DNA from 4 places in the Klebsiella sp. GFKo11 genome. Region 2 is predicted to be linked to each of the others. Evidence: predicted binding sites of a transcription regulator. Region 2 holds the regulator's gene; each other region holds the start of a gene.
The links. The regulator CRP, encoded in region 2, controls carbon source genes, mostly activating them, when cyclic AMP is high. The targets are predictions, from matches to a motif close to ATGTGANNNNNNTCACAT.
Positions count from the first base shown of each region.

Region 1: epd (erythrose-4-phosphate dehydrogenase) is a predicted target of CRP. The motif match lies at 1,730-1,747, and genes of this name have one in related genera.
Region 3: pth (aminoacyl-tRNA hydrolase) is a predicted target of CRP. The motif match lies at 1,730-1,747, and genes of this name have one in related genera.
Region 4: garD (galactarate dehydratase) is a predicted target of CRP. The motif match lies at 2,022-2,039, and genes of this name have one in related genera.

Region 1 covers NZ_CM151369.1:929,574-932,785, reverse strand. Annotated here, with positions in the region: gene pgk (phosphoglycerate kinase) at 1-465, opposite strand, end outside; gene epd (erythrose-4-phosphate dehydrogenase) at 517-1,536, opposite strand; partial or broken gene AC07P6_RS04500 (prohibitin family protein) at 1,811-1,900, shown strand; gene AC07P6_RS04495 (nucleoside/nucleotide kinase family protein) at 1,948-2,664, opposite strand; gene AC07P6_RS04490 (MltR family transcriptional regulator) at 2,661-3,170, opposite strand; gene glpX (class II fructose-bisphosphatase) at 3,186-3,212, opposite strand, start outside.
Region 2 covers NZ_CM151369.1:524,390-527,601, reverse strand. Annotated here, with positions in the region: gene AC07P6_RS02395 (YheU family protein) at 1-99, shown strand, start outside; gene AC07P6_RS02390 (phosphoribulokinase) at 136-1,005, shown strand; gene AC07P6_RS02385 (OsmC family protein) at 1,061-1,465, opposite strand; gene crp (cAMP-activated global transcriptional regulator CRP) at 1,770-2,402, shown strand; gene AC07P6_RS02375 (YccS/YhfK family putative transporter) at 2,454-3,212, shown strand, end outside.
Region 3 covers NZ_CM151369.1:2,576,850-2,580,061, forward strand. Annotated here, with positions in the region: gene ychF (redox-regulated ATPase YchF) at 1-799, opposite strand, end outside; gene pth (aminoacyl-tRNA hydrolase) at 917-1,501, opposite strand; gene ychH (stress-induced protein YchH) at 1,774-2,049, shown strand; gene AC07P6_RS12410 (MerR family transcriptional regulator) at 2,254-3,212, shown strand, end outside.
Region 4 covers NZ_CM151369.1:731,361-734,572, forward strand. Annotated here, with positions in the region: gene AC07P6_RS03525 (sugar kinase) at 1-290, shown strand, start outside; gene garD (galactarate dehydratase) at 345-1,916, opposite strand; gene AC07P6_RS03535 (MFS transporter) at 2,310-3,212, shown strand, end outside.

The sequences.
Region 1 (3,212 bases), 410 kb from region 2:
ACCGATGCCGTGAGTAGAAGCTTGTGCACGGTGAGCGGTACCGAATGCATCCATTACGAATACGTCACACAGCGCAGCGTATTTTTTAGACAGCGCTTCGTCGTCTTTCTTTTCGCCTTTGTTGAAGCGAACGTTTTCCAGAACAACCAGTTCACCAGCGGCCACTTCAACGCCGTCCAGGTAATCTTTAACCAGACGTACCGGGTTAGACAGTTTGTCTTTCAGGTAGTTAACAACCGGCAGCAGAGAGAATTCTTCGTTGTACTCGCCTTCGGTAGGACGACCCAGGTGGGAAGTTACCATCACTTTCGCACCCTGTTTCAGGGCCAGTTCGATGGTCGGCAGAGAGGCACGGATACGCGCATCGCTGGTTACTTTCCCTTCTTTAACTGGTACGTTCAGATCCGCACGGATAAAAACGCGTTTACCAGCAAGATCCAGATCGGTCATCTTAATTACAGACATGGTGAATCCTCTCGTTGATTCTTGATAAAGTTTTGCAAGCGCTTACGCGCCTTACCTGAAACCTTGTGCGGCCATCGCTAACGTGGTGTCGAGCATCCGGTTAGCAAAGCCCCATTCGTTATCGCACCAGACCAGCGTTTTGATCAAATGCGCGCCGCTTACCCGCGTTTGCGTACCATCAACAATGGCGCTATGCGGATCGTGGTTGAAATCTATCGAGACTAACGGTAATTCCGTATAGTCAACTATACCATGAAATGTACCCTGTGCTGCTTTTTGCAGCAACTGGTTGACTTCACTTGCTTTTACTGGTTTCTTCACCGTCACGCTGAGGTCGATAGCCGTCACATTAATGGTCGGCACACGCACCGCAATCGCTTCGAAACGATCGTTAAACTGAGGGAAAAAACGCGTAATCCCCGCAGCAAGCTTAGTATCAACCGGGATAATCGACTGACTGGCTGCTCGAGTACGACGCAAATCCGGATGCCAGGAATCAATGACCTGCTGATCGTTCATTGATGAGTGGATCGTCGTTACCGTTCCTGACTCTATGCCGTAGGCATCATCTAACAGTTTAATGACCGGAATAATGCAGTTGGTCGTGCAGGAGGCGTTGGAGACGATACGGTGCTCGGCTCGCAGTTCATCATGATTGACGCCAAAAACAACCGTCGCGTCGAGATCGTTGCCGCCAGGATGTGAAAAGAGCACTTTCTTCGCGCCAGCCTGAAGATGGGCTTCGCCATGTTCACGGCTGCCGTAAACGCCCGTACAATCAAGCACCACATCCACCGCCAGCTCACGCCAGGGCAACGCCTCAAGGGAAGATTCATGCAGCAGGCGAATAGCATCATCGCCGACAAACAGCTGCTCTCTCTCCTGGCGTACATCCCAGGCAAAGCGCCCATGGCTGGTGTCATATTTCAACAAATGAGCGATGCCGGCAGCATCCGCCAGTTCATTGATTGCCACCACGGTGATTTCCGCACGACGCCCGGATTCATACAAAGCACGAACCACGTTACGCCCGATGCGACCGAAGCCATTAATCGCAATGCGTATGGTCATAGGTCTCCTGCAAGGCTGTCCATGAAATGAGGTGGCTGACAGAGTAATGCAGCTACGCTCTAAGGGAAACCTTACCTGTCGCAAACTGCGACTGATTGATTAATTGTCGAACATTTAGACGACTGAAACGCTTCAGCTAGAATAAGCGAAACAAGGAATAAAAGGAATGACTGTCCAGTTGAAGAAGCCATTTATCTGACTTACGTCACATTTTAAAAGGAATAGTTGCAACGCGAGTAACGAATAGCAAAGACGATGCGAGCGGACTTTTTGTCTTGTTGCTCTGACCACAGCGGAGCGTTGGGATGGTAAATTGCCGGAGACCATGATTCCTGGCGGCACTGTTCCCTTTATCTCAACTAAATACAAACAGGGCCGTTATCGCGGCCCTTTTTGCAACACTCGCCTGAGTCAAGGGCAGGCAATCTTATATGCACCGTCAGCCGTCATCTCTAACGTCAGGTTTGCAGCCCGGCTGTTTTCGAGCACACGGCGAACGTTCGGACCATCGGTACGCTCGTAAAACGCCTCGGCTTCAGCTTGCGACAGGCCTCCGGCCAGCTTGCGTCCAACCAGCCTATCCCGCAAAGCGTTGGCTGGCGCTTTAATAAACAGTGAAAAATCGCAAAACTCCGCGAGTACACGCCACTGCTCATCATCCAGCAGCAGCCAGTTGCCCTCAACGATAACAACGGGGGCATTTACATTAATGGCAGCTTCAACCGGGTCGTGTTTTTGCCGATCGTATTGCGGCCAGTCGCCCTCACCCTCGCGAATCTGGCGAAGATTTTTCGCCAGCTTGGTCACATCGAACGTTTCCGGTGCACCTTTCGAGCTACGTAACCCATGCTCTTCAAGCCAGGTGTTATAGCGATGAAAACCGTCCATCGGTAGCGTCTGGATGGGTGTCAAATGCGAGTCCTGACGCGCTAAAAACTCCCAAAACGTCGTGAGCGTCGATTTCCCTGTCCCTGGCGGCGCACTGAGGAAAATAATGGTCCGCCGGTTCGGCGTTAAAGCATGTAATCGGGTAAAACGGTGCAGTAAAGGTTTATGGACGTTCTCAATTTCGTCATCACTGTACCGGGCATCAACATTCAGCCCATTAATACTCAGCGTTATATTCACGGCGTTAATTCCTTTAATATCGTCGTTATCGCCAACGCCAGCGCGGTTTTCACCATATTAATGAAGCGAATTTCTGACCACGCAGAGAAATCAGCAAACTTCATTGATTTCAACGCGCCATATAATGCGGTGTTATTCGTAATGCTATTTACATTACAAATAAAATCCCAGGTCAACTCGTCCGCAAATCCGGGAAGATCGCATTGTTCAGTCAGATACTGATAAAACTGCGAAAAGTGGGTGATATCGGCATAGAGCCATTTGTCCATTTTCCCCAGCGCATATATCAGTCGTAACGCCACATCAATATCGTCAAGCGGGCCGCTTTGCGCGAGTAACGGCTTCACTGCATATTCCACGATCTCTTCATCATTATTAACGAACAACGAGGGCAGAAAACGCTTGATGGCCTGCAACAAGAGGGTATTTGCAGTCGCCATAAAGGAGAGTAAATCTTGCTGAGCGTCCAATTGCTCCAGCACGTCATCTTCTGTTAGCGTCGTCATTCGTTTCTCGATAAATCACCAGGAATGCAGAGAGTCTACTAT
Region 2 (3,212 bases):
GATGTCAAACAACAGCTGAAAAGCGGAGAAGCCGCGCTGGTGTGGTCAGAGCTGCACGAGACGGTCAATATTATGCCCCGCAAGCAGTTTCACGGCTAAGGCGGCATCACACTATCGTTTACCCTGGGAGTTGTTATGTCTGCCAAACATCCGGTGATTGCCGTCACGGGCTCTAGCGGCGCGGGAACCACGACCACCAGCCTTGCCTTTCGCAAAATCTTCGCCCAGCTAAATCTCCACGCCGCCGAAGTGGAAGGCGATAGCTTTCACCGCTACACCCGCCCGGAAATGGACATGGCGATCCGCAAAGCGCGAGATCAGGGCAAACACATCAGCTACTTCGGTCCCGAGGCTAACGATTTCGGCCTGCTGGAGCAGACTTTCAGAGAATACGGGCTGAACGGTACAGGTCAGTCACGCAAGTATTTACACACCTATGATGAAGCCGTGCCGTGGAATCAGGTTCCTGGCACCTTCACTCCCTGGCAGTCGCTGCCTGAACCCACTGACGTGCTGTTTTATGAAGGCCTGCACGGCGGAGTTGTCACGCCCCAGCACAACGTCGCTGACCATGTTGATCTGTTGGTTGGGGTTGTGCCGATCGTTAACCTGGAGTGGATCCAGAAGCTTATCCGCGATACCAGCGAACGCGGCCACTCTCGTGAAGCGGTGATGGATTCCGTCGTTCGCTCGATGGAAGATTACATCAACTTCATCACCCCGCAGTTTTCACGCACTCACCTCAACTTCCAGCGCGTACCTACGGTGGATACGTCCAATCCATTTGCAGCCAAAGCAATCCCATCGCTTGATGAAAGCTTTGTCGTTATCCATTTCCGCAACTTACAGAATATCGATTTCCCCTGGCTACTGGCGATGCTTCAGGGCTCGTTTATCTCGCATATGAACACGCTAGTGGTGCCGGGAGGGAAAATGGGGCTGGCCATGGAGCTCATCATGGCGCCATTGGTCGAGCGGCTAATGGAAGGCAGGAAAATCAATTAACAAAAAACCCCGGTAGCGCAGCGCATGCCGGGGCGACGAGTTCGCGCCGTTCGGCTTATCCCTCGATCACTTCATAAGAGTGAGTTATGTTTACCGCTTTCTCCAGCATCAGCGCCACCGAGCAATATTTTTCCGCCGATAGGTCAACTGCGCGAGAAACGGCAGCATCTTTCAGCTCTTTACCGGTCACGATAAAATGCAGATTGATATGGGTAAACAGACGCGGTGCTTCCTCGCGACGCTCAGAAGTCAGCTTAACTTCGCAGTTAGTGACGTTATGGCGTCCCTTCTGCAGGATAGAAACCACGTCAATTGCGCTACATCCGCCCGCCGCCATCAACACCATTTCCATCGGGCTAGGCGCTTTATCCCCGGAATTACCGTCCATCAGAATCTGGTGACCAGAAGCCGACTCACCAATGAAGGTTAACCCTTCAACCCATTTCACTCGCGCTTGCATAAATTTAACTCCAGGGCTGTAATTTTCCTGACAGATTACGCGCACATAACAATTCTCGCAACGGAAGGCGACCTAGGTCATGCTGAAGCGAGACACCAGGAGACACGCGGCGAAAGCTATGCTAAAACAATCGGGATGCTACAGTAATACATTGATGCACTGCATGTATGCTGAGGAGTTCACATTACAGGCTGCAGGAAATTTTCAGCCAGATTCCCAGGTATAGGGATTTAATACGATTGCATGCCCGGATGCCGTGTAGTGTCGGCATCTGGAGATAGCTTATAACAGAGGATAACCGCGCATGGTGCTTGGCAAACCGCAAACAGACCCTACCCTTGAATGGTTCTTGTCTCATTGCCACATTCATAAGTACCCCTCAAAGAGCACGCTGATCCACCAGGGTGAGAAAGCAGAAACGTTGTACTACATCGTTAAAGGCTCCGTGGCTGTACTCATCAAGGATGAAGAAGGTAAAGAGATGATCCTCTCTTACCTCAACCAGGGCGATTTCATCGGTGAATTAGGCCTGTTTGAAGAAGGTCAGGAACGTAGTGCATGGGTACGTGCGAAAACCGCATGTGAAGTGGCCGAAATCTCCTACAAAAAATTCCGTCAGTTGATCCAGGTTAACCCGGACATCCTGATGCGTCTCTCTTCGCAAATGGCACGTCGCCTGCAGGTTACGTCAGAGAAAGTCGGTAACCTCGCCTTCCTCGACGTGACGGGTCGTATCGCCCAGACGTTGCTGAACCTGGCAAAACAGCCTGATGCGATGACCCACCCGGACGGTATGCAAATTAAAATTACCCGTCAGGAAATCGGTCAGATCGTTGGATGCTCCCGCGAAACCGTTGGCCGTATCCTGAAAATGCTGGAAGATCAAAACCTGATCTCCGCGCACGGTAAAACTATCGTCGTCTACGGTACCCGTTAAGTCGGCAAAACGGCGTATTGCTATGCAATACGCCGTTTTTGTTTCCCCCTCATGTGGCGCAGGCTGATTTACCACCCGGAAGTCAACTACGCACTGCGGCAAACGCTGGTGTTGTGTCTGCCGGTCGCAATCGGACTTCTTCTCGGACATTTACAGCAGGGCTTACTGTTTTCCCTGGTACCAGCCTGTTGCAACATTGCCGGTCTGGACACACCACATAAGCGCTTCTTTAAACGCCTGATTATTGGCGGCTGCCTGTTTGCTGGCTGTAGCCTGATTGTCCAGCTCCTGCTGCAACGCGAGATCCCTCTACCACTGATTCTCACTGGTCTGGCGCTAATCCTTGGGGTGACTGCCGAAATCAGTTCACTGCACGCGCGACTACTGCCTGCTTCACTTATTGCCGCCATTTTTACCCTCAGCCTTGCGGGTAACATGCCGGTGTGGGAGCCACTGCTAATCTACGCGCTCGGCACCTTATGGTATGGCGTCTTTAACTGGTTCTGGTTTTGGCTATGGCGCGAACAACCGCTGCGCGAGTCACTGAGCCTGCTCTACCGCGAACTGGCTAACTATTGCGAGGCCAAATACAGCCTGCTGACCCAGCATACGGACCCGGCCACCTCGCTGCCGCCGCTACTTAACCGCCAGCAGAAAGTGGTTGATCTGATTACCCAGTGTTACCAGCAGATGCATATGCTGGCGGCCAATCAACGCAACGACCACAAACGTCTGTTGCGCGCTTTTCAGGTGGGGTTGGATTTACAGGAACATATCTCCGTTAGCCTGCATCAGCCGGAAGAAGTGCAG
Region 3 (3,212 bases), 2.1 Mb from region 2:
GACCCGGTTCTTCAATTCCCAGTTCAGCCATGAACTCCTCGCGATCGGCATCGTCGAGTTCAGCGATATCGGATTCAACAGCAGCGCAAACGGCAACCACGACAGAACCTTCCGCAGCCGCGATTTCGCGCACTTTATCGAGGTACGGGTTATTCTCAAAACCGTCTTCGTTGACGTTAGCGATATACATGGTTGGCTTCAGGGTCAGGAAGCTCAGGTATTTAATCGCTGCTTTGTCTTCTTCGGTCAGGTTTTTCAGCGCACGCAGCATACCGGCGTTTTCCAGCTGCGGCAGGCATTTTTCCAGAGCCGCCTGTTCAGCTTTAGCGTCTTTATCGCCGCCTTTGGCCTTTTTCTGTACGCGGTGCAGGGCGCGCTCACAGGTGTCCAGATCGGACAGCGCCAGTTCGGTGTTAATAACTTCGATATCGTCAGCCGGATCCACTTTATTGTTAACGTGGATAATGTTGTCGTTTTCAAAGCAGCGCACCACGTGACCGATAGCTTCGGTTTCACGAATGTTGGTCAGAAACTGGTTACCCAGACCTTCGCCTTTAGACGCGCCTTTTACCAGACCTGCGATATCGACGAATTCCATGGTGGTTGGCAGAATACGCTGCGGTTTGACGATTTCAGCCAGTTTGTCCAGACGCGGATCGGGCATCGGAACGACACCGGTGTTCGGCTCGATGGTACAGAAGGGGAAGTTGGCCGCTTCAATACCCGCTTTGGTGAGCGCATTGAACAGGGTGGATTTGCCGACGTTGGGCAAACCGACGATACCGCATTTGAATCCCATGATTTAAATCACCTTAATCTTTGGATAATCAACCTGTTACAGTGAGCAGATTGTAGAAAAGTAAATAGCTTTGCCTATTATACACCGTGCGCGGCAAAAATTCCGCACGTCGACCGGTTATTGCGCTTTAAAAGCGTGTAATCGGTTGGTTGCTTTGGTGAGACCCTCTTTCAGCCAAACTTCGGTACAACGCACCGCTTCGTCAACAGCTTCATCAATGAGTTTCTGTTCGCTAACGGGCGGTTTCCCCAAAACAAAACCGATAACTTTATTTTTATCGCCCGGATGACCGATTCCCACACGTAAGCGGTGAAAGTTCGGGTTATTACCCAGTTTGTTGATGATGTCTTTCAGGCCATTATGGCCGCCATGGCCGCCGCCAAGTTTGAATTTAGCTACGCCGGGCGGCAGGTCGAGCTCATCATGGGCCACCAGAATTTCATCTGGATTGATGCGAAAGAAGGTTGCCATAGCCGATACGGCTTTACCGCTAAGATTCATAAAGGTGGTGGGTACCAGCAGACGAACATCTTCACCAGCAAGGTTAATCCGTGAGGTGTAGCCGAAGAATTTGCTCTCTTCGCGCAGCGGTGCGCGGTTGCGCTCAGCTAATAAATCTACATACCAGGCACCGGCGTTATGTCGGGTCGCGGCGTATTCAGCGCCGGGATTGGCCAGGCCGACAATCAATTTTATGGTCACTTTTCTATCCTGAGTGGGTCGTTCTCTGGCGCGTAGTGTACTGTCTGCGCGCGCGGTTGACAAAATTCTGCCAGCGAAACGCTGCATGTCATGATGGTTTCGGGTTTGAACAATTAGAATTTGATGTAGTTCAGTAGGTTATTTGTAAACTTTTGTTGGTTTGATGTTCGCTTATGTGATCGTCCACGCAATCGCTTTATTGGTCATTGTCTATACTATACCTACAAGATTTGGGGATATTCCCATGCAACCCAAGGTTCCGGAGGTGACATATGAAACGCAGAAACGCTTCGTTACTCGGTAATGTGCTGATGGGGTTGGGGTTGGTCGTCATGGTTGTCGGCGTTGGTTACTCTATTCTAAACCAGCTTCCGCAGCTTGACCTGCCGCAGTTTTTTGCGCATGGCGCAATCTTAAGCATTTTTGTCGGCGCGGTTCTGTGGCTGGCAGGTGCGCGTATCGGCGGCCATGAACAGGTCAGCGACAGATACTGGTGGGTTCGTCATTACGACAAACGCTGCCACCGCGATCAGCATCGCCACAGCTGAGTGAATTCCATTCCACCAGCCGTTCAGTACGGCTGGTGCGTTCTATCATAGCCTGGGCAGGCTATCCCTCTATTGTCGTCTAAATTTCCCTTTCGTTACCCTTTTCGAATATTACGGCGCGATCCAAATTCGTATACTTAGCACTTGACCCTGACGTAACGTCAGACAGCAGTGTGGCGTCACTGGTAAACGAAAGGAGCAGTCATGTTAATTCAGGTGGGAGAACTGGCGAAGCGTGCCGGAATAACCGTTCGCACGCTACATCACTATGAACAAACAGGATTGCTGACCCCTTCGGCCAGAAGCGCGGCGGGTTACCGGCTATACAATCTGGCGGCCGTTCAGCGGCTGCATACGATCAAGGTGTTGGCTCAGGCCGGGCTGGAACTCGCCACTATTAAGGACTATCTCGCCAGGGATGCTTTCTCGCTGTCTGACCTGCTGGCCAAGCAGATAACCACTCTTGATCGGCAGCTACAAACCATCTCAACGCTACGCGAACGGCTGGCGCTGCTGCGCGATGAGTTAGACGGGGGAAGTGACCCCGATCTGGAGTCCTGGCTACAGATGCTGGAGCTAATGAAAATGTACGATCGCTGGTTTAGTCAACAGGAACTACAGGTGCTGCCGTTCGCGGAGCAGGATGAGCAACGTAATCAAGCCTGGCGGGCGCTGGTTAATGAAGTTCAGGGATTAATGCGCAAGCAATGCCCGGCAGATGCCCCTCAGGCGATGAGTCTGGCGACCCGCTGGATGGAACAGTTAGAGCAGGATACCGCTGGACGACCTGAATTTTTGACCCGGCTGAATGAAATGCTTGCCGCCGAACCACAGATGTGCGAACAAACCGGCGTTACCCCGCAGATTATTGACTTTATCACTCACGCTTTTGCGGAAAGTAAACTGGAGATCTGGGCGCGCTATCTGAACGCCGAGGAGCTGGCGTTCACCCGGCAGCACTATTTCGATCGGCTGATGGAATGGCCGGCGTTAGTGGCGGAACTGCATTATGCGTGTCGTGAACAGCTGACACCGGCTTCATCGCAAGGACAACAGCTTGCACAACGCTGGCTGGCGTTGTTTCAATCTTACGCCGGAGATAACCCGCAAACTCAGCAGAAGTTTCGCTACGCGATGGAGCAGGAGCCGCATTTGATGAAGGG
Region 4 (3,212 bases), 210 kb from region 2:
AACGCGGTGTTAAGCATGTTGTCATTAAACGTGGGCCTCGGGGAGCCAGCTATTTCAGTGCTCAGGAAACGCATCATGTTACCGGTTTTAATGTGCCAGTTGTGGATCCTACGGGAGCGGGTGACTGTTTCGGTGCAACCTTTGTCAGTCTGTTTCTGTCAGGCGCATCGCCGCAGGAAGCGTTGAGATGGGCTAATGCCAGCGGTTCTCTGGCGATTACCCAGCGTGGGCCGATGGAAGGGACTTCGACGAAGGCGCAGATAGAGGCGTTTCTTAACGAACAGAGATGAGAATGAGTTATCCCGCTCGAGGCAATAACGAGCGGGATAAATGATGTTAACGGATCACGTCACCGGCGCTGGGTTAAACACCGCCAGCTGATTATGTAATCCCCACTGATCCGAGAAGGTTTTCTTGCGGCCGCTGGCGACATCAAGAATAAACTCGAACAGCTTCAGCCCCACCTCTTCGATGGTCTCTTCACCGGTCGCAATCGTTCCGGCGTTGATATCCATTAAGTCAAACCAACGATTCGCCAGTTCGGTACGCGTTGCCATCTTAATGACCGGCACCGCTACCAGGCCATACGGCGTCCCGCGACCGGTGGTAAACACCTGCACGGTGATCCCAGAGGCCACCTGCTGGGTACCGCAGACAAAATCACTGGCTGGCGTTGCGGCGTAAATCAGGCCGCGTTTGGTTGGACGCTGTCCCGGGGAAAGTACTTCGGCAATCGCGCTCTTACCGGATTTAGCGATAGAACCGAGCGCCTTTTCCACCACGTTTGCCAGGCCGCCTTTCTTGTTGCCTGGGGAAGGGTTGGCGCTGCGGTCGGTTTTGCCCATATCGAGATAGTTATCGTACCAGGCCATCTCTTCCAGCAGACGTTTACCCACTTCTTCGTTGATGGCGCGTGGCGTCAGCAGATGGATTGCATCGCGCACTTCGGTCACTTCGGAGAACATCACGGTTGCGCCGCAGCGCACCAGCAGGTCGGACGCATAGCCCACTGCCGGGTTGGCGGTCACGCCAGAAAACGCATCGCTGCCGCCGCACTGCATACCGACCACCAGCTCGGAGGCCGGGCAGGTTTCACGTTGGCGCTGGTTCAGTTTCTCCAGATGACGCTCGGCAACTTGCAGAATATCGTCGACCATCGATTTAAAACCGACGTGCTTTTCGTCTTGCAGGCTAACGATACTGGCGCTATCCACCGGGATGCTTTTCACATCATCGGTACCTTCCAGCAGACGCTCTGGCTGAAGTTTTTCACAGCCGAGGCCAATTACCATCACTTCGCCGCCGAAATTCGGGTTAAGCGCAAGGTTGTGAATGGTACGGATAGGCACGACCGCCGCCGGGGCGTTAATCGCCACGCCGCAGCCGTAAAGGTGATTCAGGCCGACTACGCCATCAACGTTGGGATATTTCGGCAGCAGATCGCGTTCGATAATTTTAACCACGTAATCTACAACACCCGCCACGCAGTGCACGCTGGTGCTAATGCCGAGCAGGTTTTTGCTCCCCACGCTACCGTCTGCGTTGCGATACCCTTCGAAGGTGTAGCCTTCCAGCGGCGGCAGCGGCTCGGGAACTTTGGTCGCCAGCGGCAGGGTGTTGAGCGGTGGCGCTTCCGGCAGCTCGACCAGCGATTCATCAATCCAGCTACCCTGCGCGATATCACGTACCGCGTAGCCAATCACTTCGCCATAGCGGATGATTTCACCGTGTGCGGGAATATCGACCAACGCGACCTTATGGCCTTGCGGGATATGTTCAACGAGCGTGAGTCCATCAGGGAAACGCGTTCCGGCCGTTAAACCTCGATCGTTAACAATAATCGCCACATTATCCGTTTCGTGTACTTTTATATAAAACGCCGTCGGCGATTCTTGTCTAATTTCAATGTCAGCCATTGTCCAGTATTCTCCAGCAAGGTGCGAATAATAAAATAAAACGGTTATTCAATTTCTGATGCTCAGATTTGTGGAATTAAGAATGTCAGGTGTTTAGATTTAAAAATGTGATCTAAATCACTCATTTTTGCGTGAGGGAGTCAGGTATAGAAGGAAATCACTGGAACTGTGCATTAGCGCCCACTGATTGTTGCATTTGCACAATTATAATGGTTTTTGTTATCTCTTTGTGGGGTTTATGCACAGTGATCAAATACCGTGAGCTGATTATACTGAGTCATGCTTGCAATGCGTCGGATAAGTAAATCGACAGTGTCTAAGATCGATTTATAAATAACTAAAATCACACCAGTAATAAATGATGGAAGGTGTGTCGTACCTGAGGAATATAAAATGAGTGTGGATGCTGCAATAGAGCAGAAAAAGGGTATGCCAACCCGATATTTAATTCTGTTGATAATATTTATTGTTACTGCCATTAACTATGCAGACCGTGCGACGCTATCTATTGCCGGTACCGAAGTGGCGAAAGAGTTGCACCTGAGTGCAATCTCAATGGGTTATATTTTCTCCGCTTTCGGTTGGGCCTATTTGCTGATGCAAATTCCTGGCGGCTGGCTGCTGGACAAATTTGGCTCGAAGAAGGTCTACACCTACAGCCTGTTCTTCTGGTCGCTGTTTACCTTCCTGCAAGGCTTTGTGGATGTATTCCCGCTAGCCTGGGCTGGTGTCTCAATGTTTATCATGCGTTTTATGCTGGGCTTCTCGGAAGCACCTTCTTTCCCGGCAAACGCCCGTATCGTTGCGGCCTGGTTCCCGACCAAAGAGCGCGGTACCGCATCCGCTATCTTTAACTCCGCGCAATATTTTTCTCTGGCGCTGTTCTCTCCGTTGCTGGGCTGGCTGACTTTTGCCTGGGGCTGGGAACATGTGTTTACCGTCATGGGTGTGATTGGTTTTGTCCTGACCGGTCTGTGGGTTAAGTTCGTTCACAACCCAACCGACCATCCGCGGATGACGAAAGAAGAACTGAAATTTATTGCGGATAACGGTGCCGTGGTCGATATGGACCATAAAAAGCCGGGTGACTCTGCTGCAAAAGGTCCAAAACTGGATTACATCAAGCAGTTGCTCAGCAGCCGAATGATGCTAGGTATCTTTTTTGGTCAGTACTTCTTAAACACTATTACCTGGTTCTTCCTCACCTGGTTCCCTATTTACCTGGTGCAAGATAAGGGGATGTCGATTCTGAAAGTGGGGATGGTGGCTTCCATTCCGGCACTGTGCGGTTTTGCC